4 regions of the Streptomyces sp. NPDC102441 genome follow, and region 3 is predicted to be linked to each of the others. Evidence: riboswitches for the same ligand, from Rfam matches in the RefSeq annotation. Region 3 holds a riboswitch; each other region holds the start of a gene.
What was found. Region 3 has a riboswitch for cyclic di-AMP ahead of ACIREO_RS34395 (M23 family metallopeptidase). Riboswitches for the same ligand answer to the same signal wherever they lie in the genome.
Positions count from the first base shown of each region.

Region 1: it holds a riboswitch for cyclic di-AMP, as region 3 does, so the genes downstream of both, ACIREO_RS08340 (peptidoglycan DD-metalloendopeptidase family protein) here and ACIREO_RS34395 (M23 family metallopeptidase) in region 3, are expected to answer to the same signal.
Region 2: it holds a riboswitch for cyclic di-AMP, as region 3 does, so the genes downstream of both, ACIREO_RS30205 (transglycosylase family protein) here and ACIREO_RS34395 (M23 family metallopeptidase) in region 3, are expected to answer to the same signal.
Region 4: it holds a riboswitch for cyclic di-AMP, as region 3 does, so the genes downstream of both, ACIREO_RS19930 (transglycosylase SLT domain-containing protein) here and ACIREO_RS34395 (M23 family metallopeptidase) in region 3, are expected to answer to the same signal.

Region 1 is NZ_JBIWKH010000003.1:462,064-466,876, forward strand. Features, by position in the region: gene ACIREO_RS08335 (SGNH/GDSL hydrolase family protein) at 1-427, opposite strand, end outside; gene ACIREO_RS08340 (peptidoglycan DD-metalloendopeptidase family protein) at 592-1,497, opposite strand; cyclic di-AMP (ydaO/yuaA leader) riboswitch at 1,502-1,660, opposite strand; gene ACIREO_RS08345 (tyrosine-protein phosphatase) at 2,075-2,899, shown strand; gene ACIREO_RS08350 (DUF6126 family protein) at 2,909-3,082, opposite strand; gene ACIREO_RS08355 (helix-turn-helix domain-containing protein) at 3,148-3,768, opposite strand; gene ACIREO_RS08360 (aspartate aminotransferase family protein) at 3,832-4,813, opposite strand, start outside.
Region 2 is NZ_JBIWKH010000015.1:172,517-177,329, forward strand. Features, by position in the region: gene ACIREO_RS30190 (cytochrome P450) at 1-932, opposite strand, end outside; partial or broken gene ACIREO_RS30195 (cytochrome P450) at 961-1,272, shown strand; gene ACIREO_RS30200 (transglycosylase family protein) at 1,378-2,370, shown strand; cyclic di-AMP (ydaO/yuaA leader) riboswitch at 2,659-2,830, shown strand; gene ACIREO_RS30205 (transglycosylase family protein) at 2,831-3,523, shown strand; gene eno (phosphopyruvate hydratase) at 3,775-4,813, shown strand, end outside.
Region 3 is NZ_JBIWKH010000020.1:17,238-22,050, reverse strand. Features, by position in the region: partial or broken gene ACIREO_RS34405 (TipAS antibiotic-recognition domain-containing protein) at 40-276, shown strand; gene ACIREO_RS34400 (PP2C family protein-serine/threonine phosphatase) at 412-1,569, shown strand; cyclic di-AMP (ydaO/yuaA leader) riboswitch at 1,803-1,955, shown strand; gene ACIREO_RS34395 (M23 family metallopeptidase) at 1,967-3,007, shown strand; gene ACIREO_RS34390 (aldo/keto reductase) at 3,230-4,174, shown strand; gene ACIREO_RS34385 (PrsW family intramembrane metalloprotease) at 4,188-4,813, opposite strand, start outside.
Region 4 is NZ_JBIWKH010000008.1:331,784-336,596, reverse strand. Features, by position in the region: gene ACIREO_RS19945 (MBL fold metallo-hydrolase) at 1-158, opposite strand, end outside; partial or broken gene ACIREO_RS19940 (SIS domain-containing protein) at 565-1,455, shown strand; gene ACIREO_RS19935 (hypothetical protein) at 1,520-2,161, opposite strand; gene ACIREO_RS19930 (transglycosylase SLT domain-containing protein) at 2,419-3,288, opposite strand; cyclic di-AMP (ydaO/yuaA leader) riboswitch at 3,293-3,478, opposite strand; gene ACIREO_RS19925 (hypothetical protein) at 3,835-4,065, shown strand; gene ACIREO_RS19920 (molybdopterin-binding protein) at 4,088-4,483, shown strand; gene ACIREO_RS19915 (flavodoxin family protein) at 4,501-4,813, opposite strand, start outside.

The DNA.
Region 1 (4,813 bases), on a different contig from region 3:
CGAAGCCGGTGGTGACCATGACGGTGCCGACCGACTGTGCCAGCTCGGCGACCGCACGCTCGAAGCGTTCTGCCACGTCGTCCGGGTCGGAACCGGGACGGAGTATGTCGTTGCCGCCGGCGCAGAAGCTCACCAGATCAGGTGCCAGCTGCTTGGCGCGGGGGACCTGTTCCTCGACTATCTGGTCGAGGAGGCGTCCGCGTACGGCGAGATTGGCGTAACGGAAATTCCCGTGCGGGTCGTCCGCGGGGCCGACCACCGCATCGGGGACCGGGAGCTGGTCCGCGAGGAGGACGGCGAACCGGTCCGCCCAGCCGACGAGCGTCCCGCCGGGGCCGGGGTCGCCGACGCCCTCGGTGAAGCTGTCGCCAATCGCTGCGTACGACCCGATGATGCCTCGTTGTTTGTTTCTCGAATCGTCTGCCACAAGGGTTTATCTTGCACCTTCGATTGTGACCTACGCGACCGTAATAAGGGGTTGACGGGTGGTGAGAAAGACCACCCGGTCAGTTTTTGGTAAAGCCGGAATAAGGAGAGGGGCGGTGCACAGTCGCGCACCGCCCCTCTCCCCCGCCCTCAGGCGGGGTTGTCTCAGATGGAGACGCCGTGCGACCGCAGGTAGGCGATCGGGTCGACGTCCGAGCCGTAGCTCGGGCCGGTCCGGACCTCGAAGTGGAGGTGCGGGCCGGTGGAGTTGCCGGTGGTGCCGGAGAGGCCGATCTGCTGGCCGCCGGTGACGGTCTGGCCGGCCGAGACCTCGAGCGAGGACAGGTGCGCGTACTGGGAGTACATGCCGTCGCTGTGCTGGATGACGACCTCGTTGCCGTACGAGCCGCTCCAGCCGGCGGAGACCACGGTGCCCGGGCCGATGGACCGGACGCTGGTGCCGGAGGCCGCCTGGAAGTCGGAGCCGGTGTGATAGCCGCTGGACCAGCTGGCGCCCGAGGCGCGGTACTGCGTGGTGACGTCGGGGCTCTCGACCGGGGTGGCCCAGCCCGAGCTGTCGCTCTCCGACGCACCGGAGTCGGCGGTCTTCGCGGCGGTCTCCTCGGCCGGAGCAGCCGTCTTCTCGGCCGGGGCGGCCTTCTTCGCCGCCGACGGGGCGGACTTGGAGGGGGCGGACTCGGCGGAGCCGGACGCCTTGGCGCCGAGGGTCAGCTTCATGCCCGGGACGATCAGGCTCGGGTTCTCGCCGACGACGTCACGGTTGTCCTGGTACAGCTTCTGCCAGCCGCCCTTGACCTTCTTGTCCGCCGCGATCTTCGCCAGGTAGTCGCCGGAGACCACCGAGTAGGTCTTCGGGGCGCTCTTCGCCGCCGAGGCGGGGGCGCTGTGCGGGGCGGCGGACTCGGCTGCGGGCGCGGCCTGCTCTGCCGCGTGGGCGCCGGTGGCGCCGATCAGCGGGAGGGCGAGAACGGCGCCACCGGTCCCTGCGGCAAGGACGCCTCGGGAGATCGGGCCGGTCTTCGTACGACGGTGCTTGCCTTTTGTGGGCATGAGGATTTCCTCTCCGGCGCCTGCGAGGTGAGCTGTCGGGTTCGGGCTGGAGATGCCCGGCCGCGTGGTGCGCGACTTAACCCCGAGCCGTACCGGATCCCTCCGGCCGGCGGCCTACCTGGTTCCCCCGCTCCTGCCACACGTGAGTCGGTGCGGATTCCGGGCAGCGGCAGGATTAGGCGTTCCGTCCGGATTGACCGTGACCGTAAGCGAGCCGGGATGCCGCGAACAAGCGGCTGATTCCGAAGCGGAATCAGCGCTTCATTTACGCGCGGAATTCCCGTCACACTCCGTGGATTACGGATCTTGGCTTTCCGCACGGCGTCCGGAATACCCCTTGGCATCTTCACCACGCACCGTCACGGATATGATCCCGCTCACTCACCTGCCCCCATCTCCCGTACAAGCAGGGCATGTTTCATCAAATACACCAATACGGACATCGCGGAACCGTCGCTCCATCCAAGAAATCGGGACCACGACGACCGAGACGGTTGGCCGATGCAGCCATGTCGTATCGTCGCGGGCGTGCCCCCGTCGGCGAGCGGCGCCGACGCCCGACACTCCAGGAGCCCTTGTGACGCAGCTGCCAGAGGTCCCGCCGGTCGGCCCTGAGCCGACGGACGTCGAACTGACCGGTGTCCGCAACTTCCGCGACGTCGGCGGGCTTCCGACCATCGACGGACGCGCCGTGCGGTACGGGCGCCTCTACCGCAGCGGCCACCTCGCCCACGCCACCGAGGCCGACGCCGCCTTCCTCTCCGGGCTCGGCCTGCACACGGTCTTCGACTTCCGTAACGCGGCCGACCACAAGCTCGACGGTCTCGACGTGGAGCTGCCCGGCGTCCGGAATGTCAGCATTCCTCTCTCCGACCCGGCGGACGGCGCGGAGTTCTGGCGGCTGGTGCGCGACGGGAACATCCAGCAGCTGCGCTCGATCCTGGCAGACGGCAAGGGCACGGCGAGGATGGTCGCCTCGTACCGCTCGATCATCAAGGACCGCACCGCCGAACACAGCCGTGTGCTCCACGCGCTGGCCGAGGACAGCGTGCCGGCGTTGATGCACTGCGCGGCGGGCAAGGACCGGGCCGGCCTCTCGGTCGCGGTCTCACTGCTCGCGGTCGGCGTCGAGAAGGAGGCGATCGAGGCCGACTACCTCAAGTCGAACGACGCGCACCGCCGCTACAAGGTGCGACGCAGCGACTCCTCGCCGGTCGGGATGTCCGACGAGGTGATGGGGCTGCTCAATCCGCTCTTCGGCGCCCGAGCCGAGTACCTGGCTGCGGCCTTCGACACCATCGACGAGGTCTGGGGCGGCACGGACCGCTATCTCCTCGAAGGGCTGAAGATCAGCGACGAGACCCGCGCGAGGCTGCGCGAGCGCCTCGTCGAGGACGCGTGACGCCGGGGATCAGCCCTTGCCCGCCACGGTGAAGAGCAGGAAGAGGAACCCCGCGACGACGTGTCCGGCCACCAGATAGGCGAAGAGCCGGATCACGACGCCACGGGGCATCCGCCGCTCCTGCGTGTCCTTGCTCTTCGGCCTGCGCGGGGTGAGCGGATCGTAGTACTCCGAATCGGACATGCCAGTCCTCTCTTCCGGCCGCTCGGGCCGGGGTGGCAAGGGTGCGCGCGGTGGGGTGTGCGTGATCAGAGCCTGTGGATCCCGCTGCCCGGACACAGCTCGGCGGCCGGGCTCTGCAGCAGGGTGTGGACGAAGAGCAGGCGCGCTCCACCGGTGTCGAGCGCCGCGATGCGGTGCGGGGTGAGCGAGTCGAAGTGCGCACTGTCACCCGGGTCCAGGTCGTGCACGGTCTCACCGAGCACGACCCGCAGCCGGCCGTCGAGGACGTACAGCCACTCCTCTCCGGGGTGGACACGCACGAGGTCGCCCTCGGTGCCGTACGGGACGCGGACGTGCAGCGCCTGCATGGCGCGGCCCGCTCCGCCCGCCTGCCGGTAGAGCCAGCCGCCCCCTCCGCTGCCGCCCGGTGTGCCCTCGATCGGGCCGCCGCGGACGATCGCGTCACGTTCGGGCGGCAGCTCGCCCAGGAGCTCGGAGACGGTCGTACCGTAGACACGGGCGAGGCCGAGCAGCATCGGCAGCGAGGGCTGCCTGCGGCCCGTTTCGAGCCGGGAGAGGTGGGCCGGCGAGAGCCCCGCCCGGCCGGCCGCGCTCTCGAGGGTGAGGCCGCGGTTACGCCGAAGGTCACGCAGGCGTGGCGCGATCCCCGGGAGCTCCTCGGCCACCCCTCCGTCAGGAGGATTCATACCCCCATTGGGCCAGGGCCTTTCCTCTGAGGCAAATAATTTGCCTCAGAGGCAAAAACCTTTTCAGCGGTTGGCGACGGCCTGCTTCACCAGCGTCCTGCCGAAGTCCCACATCAGCCCGCCCCCGCTGTGCGCGTCGTCCATGACGGCGGTGAAGGCGGTGACGAAGCGGTCGACCTCGGGCTCCCCGATGACCAGCGGCGGAATCAGCTTGATCACCTCCAGGTGATCGCCGGAGACCTGGGTGAGGATGCGGTGCTTCTGCAGCAGCGGAACGACCACCATCTGCGCGAAGAGCCCCTTGCGGGCGGCCTGCAGCATCGTCCAGCGGCTGCGGAGCTTGAGGGAGGACGGCCGGCCGAACTCGATCCCGATCATCAGGCCCCGGCCGCGCACCTCGTGCAGCAGCTCGTAGCGGCCGACGAGCGCGGCGAGCCGCTCGCGCAGCAGATCACCGGTGCGACGCGCGTTCGCGACGGTCTCCTCCTGCTCCATCACCGCGAGGACGGCGAGCCCGGCCGCCATGGCCTGGGCGTTGGAGCCGAAGCTCGCGGAGTGGACGAGGACCCGGTCCATCGACGAGTAGACGCGCTTGAAGATCCAGTCCTTGCCGAGCGTCGCCCCGACCGGCACGTACCCGCCGGAGAGTGCCTTGGCGACGCAGAGCAGATCGGGTTCGACACCCTCCTCGTGCTGGTACGCGTAGAAGTCCCCGGTCCTGCCGAGACCGGTCTGCACCTCGTCGGCGATGAGCACGGCCTTGTGCCGGTGGAGCAGATCCTGTGCCTCCCGCAGGAAGCCGGGCGGTGGGGCGTGGACGCCCTTGCCCTGGATCGGCTCCACGACCAGCCCGGCCACATCACCGCGCTTCAGCTCGCGCCGCAGCGCGTCGAGGTCGCCGAGCGCGATGGCCGTGTCGGGCAGCAGGGGCGCGAACCCGTCGCGGAAGCCCTTCTCACCGTTGACGGAGAGCGAGCCGGTCGTCAGTCCGTGGAACGCGTGGTCGCAGTAGAGGATCCGCGGCTTGCCGGTGGCGTAGCGGGCG
Region 2 (4,813 bases), on a different contig from region 3:
TGCTGCCCGCCGATTTCGAGCGCCTCGGTGGCGTAGCGCCAGGTGGCCATTTCCACCGGGCCGTCGAAGCGCAGCAGCTCCTCGATGCCGGTATCCAGGAGGGCGTCGTCACCCCGGTCGACAGCATCCTGGAAGACGGAGCGCTGCGCGGGGTTGTGAAAGAACGCGTGGGCGCTGTTTCCGATCAAGTTGATGGTGGTTTCGAAACCCGCGAAGAGGATGACGAAGCACATGGCGGCGGCCTCGTTCTCGGTGAGGTGCTCGCCATGGTCGCTTGCCCGGATCAGGTCGGAGATCAGGTCGTCGCCGGGTTTCTCCCTCTTGCGTTGGATCAGTTCGGCGAGATAGTTGCGAATCTTCTTCACCGACCGGGCCACTCCGCCGCGAGGGCCGCCACCGTGCCGGATCATCATCCCTGCCCAGTCCCGGAAGTCGTCCTGGTCCTCGCTCGGGACTCCGAGCAGGTCGCAGATCGCATAGATGGGCAGCGGGAAGGCGAAGTCGTGGATGAGGTCCGCGTTCCCCCGGTCGGCGAAGCCGTCGATGAGGCGGTCCGTCAGCTCCTGCACTCGCGGTGCGAACTCGGCAACGCGGCGCGGGGTGAACGCCTTGGACACGAGCCTGCGCAGCCGGGTGTGATCGGGCGGGTCGATGTTCAGCAGGTGCGTCATGAGGTTGGCGCTGCGCTCCCCGGGGATGCCGGTTCTGCTCTTCCCGTGCGCGTCTTCGGCGTGGTGCGCCGGGTTCTTCGACAGGCGGCTGTCGGCGAGGGTCTGCCGGGCATCCGTGTAGCGGGTCACCAGCCAGGCCTCGACACCGCTGGGCAGGGTGGTGCGGTGCACGGGGCTGTGCTCGCGGAGCGAGGCGTACGCGCGATACGGGTCGGTGGCGAACTCCCAGGTGAAGAGTTCCGGCGACGGGGTGTGGTTCACCTGACGACGGTATCCGGCGGCCGCGGAGCTCCTGCGCTGCGCCTACCGGGACCCGGAGCGATTCCAGGACGGGGACACCCTGGACCTCGCGCGGAGTGACAATCAGCACCTCGGATACGGGCACGGGATCCACTACCGCCCGGGGGCTCCGCCGGACCGGCCGGAGGGGAAGGTGGCGCCGGCGACCCTGCTGAGGCGCCTTCCCGACCTGCGGCTTGCTGTGGAACCTGCCGATTTGCGCCGGCGCGGCGGACTCATCATGCGTGGACTACGCACACTGCCCGTCGAGTTCGGCCCCGGGGATCCGGCCGAGAAAGGTGACAGCCTGTCAACTCTGTGACTTTCACGTGATCTCCGCTGCATCGACTTGTGACACACGTTCGAGTACGGCTAGGTTCACCGTTCGACTCACCCGTCACATGTCAGTCACACGGAAGGCAATCCCATGGGCTCCGCGACCGGCAGACACCGTCGCCCTCGCCAGGCACCCGCCATCGTCGTCGCCGCAGGCGTCACCGGATCGGCCATTGCCATCCCGCTGCTCAGTGCCGGGGGCGCTCAGGCCGCTGACGCGTCGACCTGGGACCGGGTCGCCGAATGCGAGAGCGGCGGCATGTGGAGTGCCGACCTCGGCAACGGCCACTACGGCGGCCTGCAGCTCTCCGAGGACACCTGGTCGGCCTACGGCGGCACGGCGTACGCGCCCCGTGCCGACCTCGCCAGCCGCTCGCAGCAGATCGAGGTCGCGGAGAAGATCCTGGACGACAAGGGCCCCCAGGCGTGGGCCAGCTGCTCGGTGATCTCCGGGCTCGCCCTGGACGAGGGGCTGCCCGGCGTCGACCCGGGCGGCGAGCCGTCGGCGGAGCCCTCGGAAAGCGCGACCCCGTCCGAGACCCCCTCGCCGGAGGCGTCGGACGCGGCGGACACGGCTGAGGGCAAGGACGGCTCGGAGGATGGCTCGGAGGACGGCTCCGACGGCTCCGACGACTCCGACGCGAAGGGCGAGGCCGGCAAGGACGGCGCGGCGGACGAGGGCGACGAGACCGGCACGTCGCCGTCCGCCACTCCGTCCCCCGAGGCCTCCGAGACCTCCGGTGTCCCGGAGGAGGACGGCACGACGGCCGGCAAGCACCGCGGCACGCCGGCCCCCGAGGCGACCACCGGGCCGAATCAGGGCGACGGGCGCGACTCCGGCCGGCACGCCTCGCGCGGCGAATCCGAGGCGCGGCAGGGCGCGGAGGGGACGTACACCGTCCGCGAGGGCGACAACCTCTGGGCGATCGCCGACGCGCAGGGGCTCGTCGGTGGCTGGACCGGCCTCTACGAGGCCAACAAGGGCGAGCTGGGCTCCGACCCGGATCTGATCCTTCCCGGCCAGGTCCTCGACCTCAGGTCGGACGCGAAGGGCGCCAAGGCGGAGACCGCCGGCACCAACTGATCAAAGCGGGAAAACACCCCGAAAACGGGGGCAGTTCAGAGGCCTATGTCCACTTATGCGTAAGTGAGACATGGGTCTCTTTGCTTCAACTGGTGCGCCCGGTGCGCCCGGTCCGTCCATATTGGCTCCGACCTGCGAAAACGACCCTCCACATCGGGCCGTTACGGGCTGATTGGTCGTTATGTCCATCTTTGAATGTGGGGGTTGCGTGTGTTTACGGTCGGAGCCGCTCGCACCGCGGGCACCTTCGACCGTCACGCCGAATCCTGCCGTCGGCCGAAGGGAACGACGCGTAAAGCGCCGTAGGCAGGAGCGGGGGACCCAGGTAAGCGCCGGACCCGGCCGTCGGAAGACGGGTCGAGGTACGGCTAGGGGTGAAGTCGTCCGAGAGTGAGGGCGGCCGGGCAACTCACAGGCCCGAACCCGACAGCTCACCTCGTAGGCGTCGGTGAGGAGAACCATGCTGCTTTCCAGCAAGGGCAAGCACCGTCGCCCGTCCAAGGCCGCCCGTGTCGCCACCCTGGCCGGTGTCACCGGTGCCGCCGTCGTCGTACCGCTGATGGGCGCCACGGGCGCCTCCGCCGCCTCCGTCGACACCTGGGACGCCGTCGCCCAGTGCGAGTCGGGCGGCAACTGGTCCATCAACACCGGCAACGGCTACTACGGCGGGCTGCAGTTCTCGGCGTCCAGCTGGGCTGCCGCCGGCGGTACGCAGTACGCCTCCCGCGCGGACCTGGCCAGCAAGGACCAGCAGATAGCCGCCGCCGAGAAGCTCCTCGACCTGCAGGGCCCGGGCGCCTGGGCCTGCGCCGGTGCCGGCGGGCTGTCGAACGACGGTGTGGACCCGGGTGTCGACACCGGCTCGGAGAAGAACGGCGACACGGCCCCGCAGGCCACGCCGGAGCGCAAGGCCGAGCAGCCCACCACGCGCAGCGAGAAGCGCACGGCCCCCGAGAAGACCGTCACCACCCCGACCGGCAAGAAGGTCGAGAAGGGTGACGGCGAGTACAAGGTGAAGGCCGGGGACACCCTCAGCAAGATCGCTGACACGAAGAAGGTCAAGGGCGGCTGGGAGAAGCTGTTCAAGCTGAACGGCGACATCGTCGACGAAGCCGACCTGATCTTCCCGGGTCAGCAGCTCCACCTGAAGTAGTCGTAAAGCACCGGGGTCCTCCTCCTGCCCCGGAGGCTCCGGCCCGGCGCGCCGACCCCCCGTGCGCCGGGCCGGAGTCGTGTCCGGCCCCGGCGGGTGCAGAGATTTGCCCGTAATGCGGGCTCTTGGGTCCTTTTTCGTCCCGGGAGGCGGGCGGACGGCCGACGGAGCGTGCCGAGCCGGTTAGGCTCGTGGCGCAAGGCCACAGTGACCCTGCACAACCAGTGTCAGATCCCAGAAGGAGATGCCTCGTGCCGTCCATCGACGTCGTCGTAGCCAGGGAAATCCTCGACTCCCGGGGTAACCCCACGGTCGAGGTCGAGGTTGGCCTCGACGACGGCAGCACGGGACGTGCTGCTGTTCCGTCCGGCGCCTCCACCGGCGCGTTCGAGGCCATTGAGCTTCGCGACGGCGACCCCAACCGTTACATGGGCAAGGGCGTCGAGAAGGCCGTCCTCGCCGTGATCGAGCAGATCGGCCCGGAGCTCGTCGGTTACGACGCCACCGAGCAGCGCCTCATCGACCAGGCGATGTTCGACCTGGACGCGACCGAGAACAAGGGCTCCCTCGGCGCCAACGCCATCCTCGGTGTCTCGCTGGCCGTGGCGCACGCCGCGTCCGAGGCGTCCGACCTCCCGCTGTTCCGCTACCTCGGCGGTCCGAACGCGCACCTGCTGCCCGTGCCGATGATGAACATCGTGAACGGCGGCTCGCACGCCGACTCCAACGTGGACATCCAGGAGTTCATGATCGCGCCGATCGGCGCCGAGTCCTTCTCCGAGGCCGTTCGCTGGGGCTCGGAGGTCTACCACACGCTGAAGAAGGTCCTGAAGGAAAAGGGCCTGTCCACCGGTCTCGGTGACGAGGGCGGCTTCGCCCCCGACCTCGAGTCCAACCGTGCCGCCCTCGACCTCATCATCGAGGCCATCGAGAAGGCCGGTTACGTCCCGGGCCGTGACATCGCGGTCGCGATCGACGCCGCCGCGTCCGAGTTCTACAAGGACGGCGTCTACGAGTTCGAGGGCAAGTCCCGCACGGCCGCCGAGATGACCGAGTACTACGAGGAGCTCGTCTCCGCGTACCCGGTGGTCTCCATCGAGGACCCGCTGTACGAGGACGACTGGGCGGGCTGGAAGACGATCACCGAGCGGCTCGGCTCCAAGGTGCAGATCGTCGGCGACGACCTGTTCGTCACCAACCCCGAGCGCCTCTCCCGCGGTATCGAGGAGGGTTCGGCCAACGCCCTGCTCGTCAAGGTCAACCAGATCGGTTCGCTGACCGAGGCCCTGG
Region 3 (4,813 bases):
GCCCGGATCCTTCCAAGGATCCGGGCCTCAGTCGTATGCCGTCATCGGTCCGCCGGCCTGGAGGCGGGCGGCGAGGAGGTGCAGGACATCGCGCGACGGCACTGCGAGTGGCTTTCGGTGACCATGAAGCCCACGCGCGCGTATGTGACCGGCATCGGGGAGATGTATGTCGCCGATCTTCGCTTCGGGAGGAACTACGATCGCCACGGGGACGGAACTGCCGTCTTCGTACGGGACGCACTGACGATCTACGCGCAGCACCGGCTCTCCGACTGACCGACGGAGGGCAGGGGGCTCCGGCGCGCTCCTCCCTTTGGCCGATGACGAGTCGCCGTTCGGCGCGGCTCCGGCCAGCCTGGGTGGGGCGCGGTACCGTCCGCACCCGTGGGTGGACCGGGCAGGAGCGCACAGGTGGGGAAGCGGGACGGACGGCGGGGAAGCGTTGTGGGGAACGCCCGTTCCCGGCGGTTCGTGCGAGTGCTGCCCGCTCTGATGATCTGTGCCGGCCTGGTCCTCGACCTCGTGACGCCTGCCGAGGTCACCGCTGTGCCGCTCTTCGCCGCCGCCTCGCTGATCGCGGCCCCGTTCTTCTCGATGGCCGGCACCATCCGTGTCGGGGGGGCCGCGATCCTCGTGGCCCTCGCCATCCGGATCTCGGACGGCGCGCTCGGTGACGTCGTTCCGCTCACCGACCTGCTCACCCTGTGCACCGTCACCGCGTTCTCCCTCGTCATCAACCGCGTCGTGAGCCGCAGGACCGAGCAGCTGGCCTCGGCCAGGGTCATCGCGGAGACCGCGATGCGTGCGGTGCTCCCGACGCCCGAGGACCGGATCGGCGGGCTGCTGGTCGCGGCACGGTACGAGGCAGCCCAGGCCGACGAGTTCGTCGGCGGAGACCTGTTCGCCGTCGCGGACACCCCGTACGGGGTGCGCCTGGTCCTCGGGGACGTACGGGGCAAGGGGCTTGACGCGGTGGCGGCGGTTGCCGTCGTGATCGGGGCGTTCCGGGAGGCCGCCGAGCAGGAGCGGTCGCTGGAGGGGGTCGTGCAGCGTCTGGAGCGGGCGCTGGCCCGCGAGAGCTCCAGGCGGGGTGGGCTGGACTCCATGGAGGGGTTCGTCACCGCTGTCCTCGCCGAGATCCCGGCCGGCTCGGACACCCTGAGGATCATCAACCGCGGGCACCCCGAGCCGCTCGTGCTGCACGCGGACGGGGCGCTGGACGTGCTGGCTCCGTCGGTGCCCGCCCTGCCGCTCGGCATGGGGCTGGGGGCCTGGCCCGACCGGTCGGACGAGTGGACGCTGCCGGCCGGGTCGATGTTCCTCGCGTTCACCGACGGGCTCTCCGAGGCGCGGGACGCGAAGGGCGTCTTCTACGATCCGGCGGCCCGGCTGCGCGGGCGACTCTTCCCGGGGCCCGACGAACTGCTGTCCGCGCTCACCGACGACGTACGGCTGCACACCGGGGGCCGGTCGACGGACGACCTGGCGCTCCTCGCGGTCGGCCGACCCGCGCCGGGCCAGCAGGCGCGGCGGACGACGGTGAAGATCGTGGGGCGGGATCGTGGATGACCGGTCGCGACGGTCGGTAGTCGAAGGACCTCGCTCCGCATAACATTTGACGCACCGTCAGAAACTGGCTACCGGGCAAGTGCCGCTCAACTCGCCCGTTTGCGACCGTTCGGTCCCTGAAAGTCCAGGCCAGAGTGGTGACTGATCTGCTGGAACAGCTTGGAATCGGACCCGGGTGTCTATTAACGTTCGATAACGCAGCGCGGTTGTACCTGTCGTCGCCAGAGACGACGCCGCGCGCAGCGCCGAATTCCGCAAGGGAACCGGGGAACCACCTACATGGGGTGAATCGGACACCTGTGTCTCGCGAGAGGCGAAGGGGCCCGTAGGAGACCTTCCTGCTCCGAACCCGTCAGCTAACCCGGTAGGCGAGAAGGAAGGAAAGGAGTGCGCCCACGTGGCGTCCAACAAGCCTGCCCCCGAGGCCCCGTCATCCTTCAGGACCGACAGCTTCGGTGATGAGGACAGGACATGGGATGAATGGAACCCCACCGAGGAGTCCGTCCGTCCCGTACGCGGCCGGCACCGCGTAGCCAAGCAGCGCGGTCTCGCCCGTAGCTCCACCGTCCTCGGCGTCGGCGTCATCGCGGCCGTCGGTGCGGGTGGCATGGCCACCGCGCAGAGCAAGCCCCCGGTCTCCATCTCTCTTCCCGATTCCATCGCGGACAATCTTCCCGACGCCAAGTCCCTTCCCGGCGTAGGCGCGTTCATGTCCGACGACGCCGGCTCGGACCACGAGACGGTCGCCGCGTCCGCCCCGCTGACCAGTGCGGGCATCACCGCCGCCGAGGCCGAGAAGGGCACCACCGACGCCGGCGAGGCGCTCCGCGCCCGCATCCTCCAGCAGGCCGAGCAGCAGCAGGCCGGAGCCGACGCCGAGGCCAAGGCCGCGGAGGAGAAGGCGGCGGCCGAGGCCGCCGCTGCCGAGGCGGCGAAGCAGCAGAGCGAGGCCGAGGCGAAGGCCGCCGCGAAGAAGAAGGCGGCCGAAGAGGCGGCGAAGAAGAAGGCCGAGGCCGAGCGCCTCGCCAAGCTCGCCGCCGGCTACGCCATCCCGACCTCCTCGTACACCATCACCTCGACCTTCGGCCAGGCCGGTTCGATGTGGTCGTCCGGCTACCACACCGGGCTGGACTTCGCGGCTCCGACCGGCACGCCGGTCAAGGCCGTGCACGGCGGCACCGTGAAGTCGGCCGGCTGGTCCGGCTCGTACGGCTACCGCACGGTCCTGGAGCTCGACGACGGCACGGAGGTCTGGTACTGCCACCAGTCCTCGATGGACGTCACCGCCGGCCAGAAGGTCACCACCGGCGAGACCATCGGCCGTGTCGGCGCCACCGGCAACGTCACCGGCCCGCACCTCCACCTGGAGATCCACACCGCGGACGGCTCCGGCATCGACCCGATGAGCTGGCTGCGCGGCAAGGGCCTCTCGATCTGATCCCGGCGAGCCCCTGACGCCGGTACGCGCGAGCCCTGACGTCGTGCCCGGCGCACCGGAACCCCGGCGGCCCTGACGCACACCCCCCGACGTCAGGGCCGTCGGTCCCGGCCGTCGGTCCGGGCCCGTCGGGCTGTGCGGCACGCGACGCCGACGGGCGGAGCCCCGCCGGGCCCCAGGCGAACCGGAATAGTCGCTTCAGCCGACTGGTTGTGCCTGGGTATGACATCTCTGCGCTCGCTCGGTTCTTCGAGCCTTCAGGTCTTCCCCCTCTCCCTCGGCGGCAACGTCTTCGGCTGGACGGCCGACGAGGACCGGACCTTCGCCGTCCTCGACGCGTATGTGGCGGCCGGCGGCAACTTCATCGACACCGCCGACTCCTACTCCGCCTGGGTCCCGGGCAACGAGGGCGGTGAGTCGGAGACCCTCATCGGCAAGTGGCTGGCGGCCCGTTCCCGCCGCGACGATGTCGTCATCGCCACCAAGGTCGGCGCCCATCCCTCGTACAAGGGCCTCTCGCCCACCAACGTCAAGGCGGCGGCCGAGGCGTCCCTGCGCCGGCTCGGGGCCGACCACATCGACCTCTACTACACGCACTTCGACGACGAGAGCGTCCCCGTCGAGGAGATCATCACCGCGCTCGACCAGCTGGTGAAGGCCGGCACGGTGCGGGAGATCGCCGCCTCCAACATCAGCCCCGAGCGGCTCCAGGCCTCCCTGGACTTCTCCGAGCGCGAGGGCCTGGCCCGTTACGTCGCGCTGCAGCCCCACTACAACCTCGTATCGCGCGACACCTACGAGGGCGCGCTCCAGGACACGGCGGCCGCTGCCGGACTCGCCGCCGTCCCGTACTTCGCACTCGCCTCGGGCTTCCTCACCGGCAAGTACCGGCCGGGGACGCCGGTCGACAGCGCGCGGGCCGAGGGCGCGGGCAAGCACCTGGAGACCGAGCGCGGACGCAAGGTGCTCACGGCGCTCGACAGGATCGCCCAGGAGCACGACGCCGAGATCGCCACGGTCGCCCTCGCCTGGCTGGCCGCGCAGCCGACCGTGACCGCGCCGATCGCCTCCGCGCGTACGGTCGAGCAGCTGCCCGCGCTGGTGGCGGTCGCCGCTCTCACGCTGACCGGGCCGGAGCTGGCGGAGCTCACCGAGGCATCCGCCTGACGCCCTGGAGGTCTCAGCCGGGCGGGGTGGTGCGGCCGCCGTCCTCCAGATACGGGTTGTGGCCGCCGTAGTGCCGGTGCGGCGCGGGGAGGTGCTGCGCAGGCGGGCCGCCGTGGGCGCCGTACGGGAACTGACGGGGCAACGGGGCCGGTGGCCGCACGGTGCGGAGCCGGCCGGTCGCGTGGGCCGCGTACGTCAGGGCCGGCCCCGCGGTCTCCCGGCGATGCCACAGGTGGTGCAGCAACTCCTGCTCGCGGAGGGCGAAGTCCGGGCCCGCACCTTCGTGGCGTGCCCTACGGCGCAGCATGGCCAGGGACGTCGCGAACGACTCGTACTCCGCGACGGTGTGGGCCGCGGCCCTGCCCCGGGCCCGGTCCGGGTGGCTGTTCCAGTGTCTGGCCATGTCGCGGGCCATGCCCCGGGCCCGCATGGAGGCCAGCGCGAGCGGCTCGGCGGGGGTCAGCCAGCCGGCCGCCGCGTACACCGGCAGCTCGGTGGAGAGCGTGCGCAGCTCCCGCTGGCGCGACCAGACCGCCAGCCAGGTCACCAGCCCGAAGCACGGCACCATGAACGCGCCGTACACCGCGTAGAAGCCGTACGGTCCGAAGGCCGACGAGCCGTTCCACAAGGCGTGCATGC
Region 4 (4,813 bases), on a different contig from region 3:
TGGCCCGCCAGCATCGTGTCGTACGGGGTGTCGATCCACAGCGCCCCGCGCGGCGACACGAGAAGGCCGCAGTTGGCCAGGCCCCAGCCCCGCTTCGGCGGCAGCCAGGCGTACAGGCCCCTGCCGAGGTCAACGACGTCCCCACCCGTGATCGACATGGGCTGATTATGCCGACCGGGATCCGGGCGCGCGTTCGAACTCGGCCAACATGCGGACCCGATGGCGCAAAATCACCCCTCACCGAGGCCTCTCACCACCGACCGGTGACCGTCCGGGGTCGCCCCGGAGGGTCATCACGGGGGATTTTCCGCCTGATGCGCGGGATGTCGGCCACCGAGTCCCCGCCGCGCGACGGATACCCACACGGCCACCACAGAACCGGATGGGGTCGACTACCCACCGAGCATGGCCGAAAACCGATGCTCCTTGGATTACGGAGGCGTGAACACTTTGCTTGTTCTTGCTCGAATACCCCATCCAACATGCAGAATTGAACACGTGGGCGTCGTTTTCATCCATCCCCTTCCCACCAGATACGCCTAGCAGCGGAAGCGGAGTGCGGACCTGTCGCATGTCGAGACCGAGACAGCCGGCCAGCCCGAGTGCTGGCGCCGCGCCGCGGACGTCGCCGCCGACCGGAAGACGGCCCTGCCCGGCACCGGCGAGCGCATCGCCGTCGTCGGCTGCGGAACGTCGTATTACATGGCCCAGGCCTACGCCTCGCTCCGCGAGGACTCGGGGCAGGGCGAGCCGGACGCGTACGCCGCCTCGGAGTTCCCCTTCGGGCGCACCTACGACCGGGTCGTCGCACTGACACGGTCGGGAACGACCACGGAGGTGCTCGGCCTGCTGTCCCGGTTGCGGGGCACCACCCGGACCGTCGCCGTGACCGCCGACCCGCGCACCCCGGTGATGGCACGGCCGACGACGTGGTCGTCCTCGACTTCGCCGACGAGCGGTCCGTCATCCGGACGATGTTCACGACCACCGCGCTGACGCCGTTCCGCGCCCGTCTCGGGCTGCACACCGAGGACGTCGTACGGGACGCGGAGACCGCGCTGGCGGAGCCGCTGCCCGAAGGGCTCGTCGGCTGCACCCGGTTCAGCTTCCTGGGGCGCGGGTGGACGGTCGGGCCGGCCAACGAGGCGGCACTCAAGATGAAGGAGGCGTCCCTGTCCTGGACGGAGTCGTATCCGGCCATGGAATACCGCCACGGCCCCATCAGTATCGCCTCGGCCGGAACGGCGACCTGGATGTTCGGCTCCGCCCCGGAAGGGCTGCGGGAACAGGTGCTGGCGACCGGGGCGCGCTGGGTGGAGCGGACTGGACCCGCCGGCCGACCTGGTCCGGGTCCAGCGGCTGGCGATCGCCCGCGCGGTGGCCCGTGACCTCGACCCCGACCTGCCGCGCCATCTGACCCGGTCGGTCGTGCTCGGCACGGCCGCAGGAGCCTGAAGCGTCACGGCATACCGCGCACCGGGCCGAGGACCGGCCCGGTGCGCAGCGGTGACCTTGGAGGTCAGGCCTCTTCGAAGTAGGCGTCCAGCGCCTCGTCGAGCTCCGCCGTCCATGTCTTCAGGTCGCTCCGGGCCCCGGCCTCGACCTCGGCGTTGAACCACCGGCGGCTCGACAGATGGACCGTCACGGTGAACCTGCGTCCGAAGCGCCCGGTCTTGGTCTCGACGGCGCCGATCTCGGTCCAGTCGAACTCCGCCTCCTGGTCGTCGAGCCGGAAGCGGACGCCATCGGCGTCCACCCTGATGGATCCACGCCGGTCGCTGACCTCGAAGACGGGGCCGCTCTCGCCATCGGCGTCCCCGGGCACGGCATCGGCCTCCTCGGCCTCCGGGGCGTCCCCGTCCGCCGGGGCCGCGTCGTCCTGCCCGGCGGCATCGTCGGCTTCGGCTGCCGCCCCGTCGTCTTCGGCCGCCGCATCGCCGGCCGCCGCGGATTCGTCCACGACCGCCTCCGTGTCGGCCGCGTCCACGGCCCCGGCCTCCTGGGTCTCCCGGGCCTCTCCGGGCTCCTGGGGAGCCGCCTTCTCCGCTTCCTCCTCCGCCTCCGTCCGCGCGGGGACAGGGGCCGTCAGGCCGGGGATGTACGCCGGGTCTGTCCCCGCGGCGAACTCGGGCTTGTTGTTCGAATCTATGCGCTGCTCCACGGCGGGCAGTATGGACGACGAACCTGTACGAGACCAGTCACCGGGACTTCTCCCGGCCTGTCGGCGGCCGTGACGCCGCCGAGCGGGGCCTCCGGACGCGTGCCGCCGTGCCGTGCCGTGCCGTGCCGTGCCGTGCCGTGCCGTGCCGTGCCGGAAAACGGACGACGGGTGGTGCGGGTTCCGCCGAACCCGCACCACCCGTCACTTCTGTCCGTCTGTCACACGCCCGTGCGTCAGCGGTTCCGCCTCGGCAAGGCTCAGTAGGCCCCGAAGACGTTGTCGATGGAGCCGTACTTGTCCGCCGCGTAGTTGCACGCGGCCGTGATGTTGGCGACCGGGTCGTAGCTGTCGGTCGATGTGCCGTCCACGTGGTAGGCCTGGAAGGTCGGGTCGATGACCTGCAGCAGACCCTTGGACGGGACGCCGTTGATCGCGTTGATGTCCCAGTCGTTGATGGCCTGGGGGTTGCCCGCGGACTCGCGGATGATGTTGCGGTGGATGCCCTCGTAGCTGCCGGGGATGCCGTGCTCGGCCATGACGGCGAGCGACTCCTTGATCCAGCCGTCGAGGTCGTTCGTGTACGAGACCGACTCGGCGGCAGGAGCGGCCTCGGCGGCGGGCGCACCCTCTGCGGCGATGGAGGTGCTCGTGCGCTCCGAACGGTCGGCGCGGTCACCGCTCTTCTCGGCACGGTCGGACGAAGCGGAGGCCTTGTCCGCCGACTTGCTCTCGGCCTTGTCCGCCGACTTGTTCTCGGCCTTGCCACCAATGGTCAGCTTCAGGCCGGGGTGAATCAGGTCGGGGTTTCCGCCGACAACCTTCTGGTTGCCCTCGTACAGGGCCTTCCAGCCACCGTTCACGGAATGCTCGCGTGCGATCTTCGCGAGTGTGTCACCCAAGATCACGGAATAGGTGGCGGACTCGGACTTCTGCGCGGCAATTCCCTTGCCGGTCGCGGCAGTCGACGTCGCGGCCTTTTCGACGGCGGCCGGCTGGGCCGGGGCCGCGAAGGCGCTCGTCGCGCCGATCACGGGGAGGGCCAGAGCGGCTCCGCCCGTGGTCACGGCGATGATGCCGCGAGTCAGTGAACTGGTCCTGGAACGACGGTGCTTACCGTTTTCGGGCATGCTGAATTCCTCTCCGTCGCCTGCGAAGTGAGCTGTCGGGTTCGAGCTGGAGATGCCCGGCCGCATACGAATGCGACTTCACCCCGAGCCGCTCCGGAAACCGGGTCGGCGCTTACTTGGGTCCCCCGCTCCTGCCGTACGAGAAGTGGTCGGGTAACCGGGCGGCGGCAGGATTCGGCGTTCCGCCCGGAGTGATGGTGACCGTAGGCGAGAAATAGGGAAAGGAACAAGCCTGGCGCGATGATCACAATTCATTCGCAAGATCAATTCTCGTGAATTCATGTAATCCACCGCACATCACGTCACCCATTTCTCTTGGCACAGAAGGGAACCGACTGCCGCGTCCCCGCGTCCGCAAGGCATAAGGTGACCCTGGTCACGGAGTCCGATTCGGGCGATTTGCGCCTGAGCGAAGCCCCCAGGTCACACGAAATGGCCTTTTATGGATTACGGGATTAATTTCAAAAAATATCTCAAAACGGGCATACGGCTCACAGCCGATACCCAGGGGCATACCGGGAGTGTCCGCGTGGAACCGATCCGTCCATGACTCGAAGTCCTCGCACCCCGGCCCCCCGGATCACCGTCCTGCCCGTCCAGCCCGGGGACCCGCCCTTCCGCATCGTGGAGATCGACGGAGAGGTGATCGGAAGCGCGACCGGCATGACGGATGTGCTGATCGCCGCCGCCGCGGCCGACATTCCGGTCCATGACCTCGAGGACCCGGCCACCGTCCGCTGGGTGGGTGGCGGCAAGCTCAGCTGGAAGCCGCACTGAGCGGTTACGTACTGTGTGGCAGATGCAGACCTACACCATCGGGCAGGCGGCCCGTCTCCTCGGCGTGAGCCCCGACACCGCACGCCGCTGGGCGGACGCCGGCCGGGTCGCCACCCATCGCGACGGGAGCGGGCGCCGCCTCATCGACGGCCGTGATCTGGCCGCGTTCTCGATCGAGGTCGGCCAGGCTTCCCCCGTCGACGAGGAGGCCCCCTACACCTCGGCGCGTAACGCCTTTCCCGGCATCGTCACCGCGGTGAAGCTCGGTGACGTGGCGGCCCAGGTCGAGATCCAGGCGGGCCCGCACCGGCTCGTCTCACTGCTGACCCGGGAAGCCGTGGAGGAGCTGGGGCTGGAGGTCGGCATGCAGGCCACGGCCCGCGTGAAGTCGACCAGCGTGCACATCGACCGCATCTGACACGGCGACTGGGCCTGTCAGTCCATCAGTCCGGCGGCGACGGTGGCCCCCAGTTCCCAGCACGCCTCGGTGTCGGCCTTGCCCGGCTCACCGGTGACGGTCACGGCGTCGGCCGTACGACGCCATCCGAGGCCCGTCGTGATCGTCTCGATGCCCCGCACCGCGCCGGTGACGTCGTTGCCGCCGTGCACGTAGTAGCCGAAGGGCCGGCCCTTCGTCCCGTCCAGGCACGGGTAGTAGACCTGGTCGAAGAAGTGCTTCAGGGCCCCGGACATGTACCCGAGGTTCGCCGGGGTGCCGAGGAGATAGCCGTCGGCCGCGAGCACATCG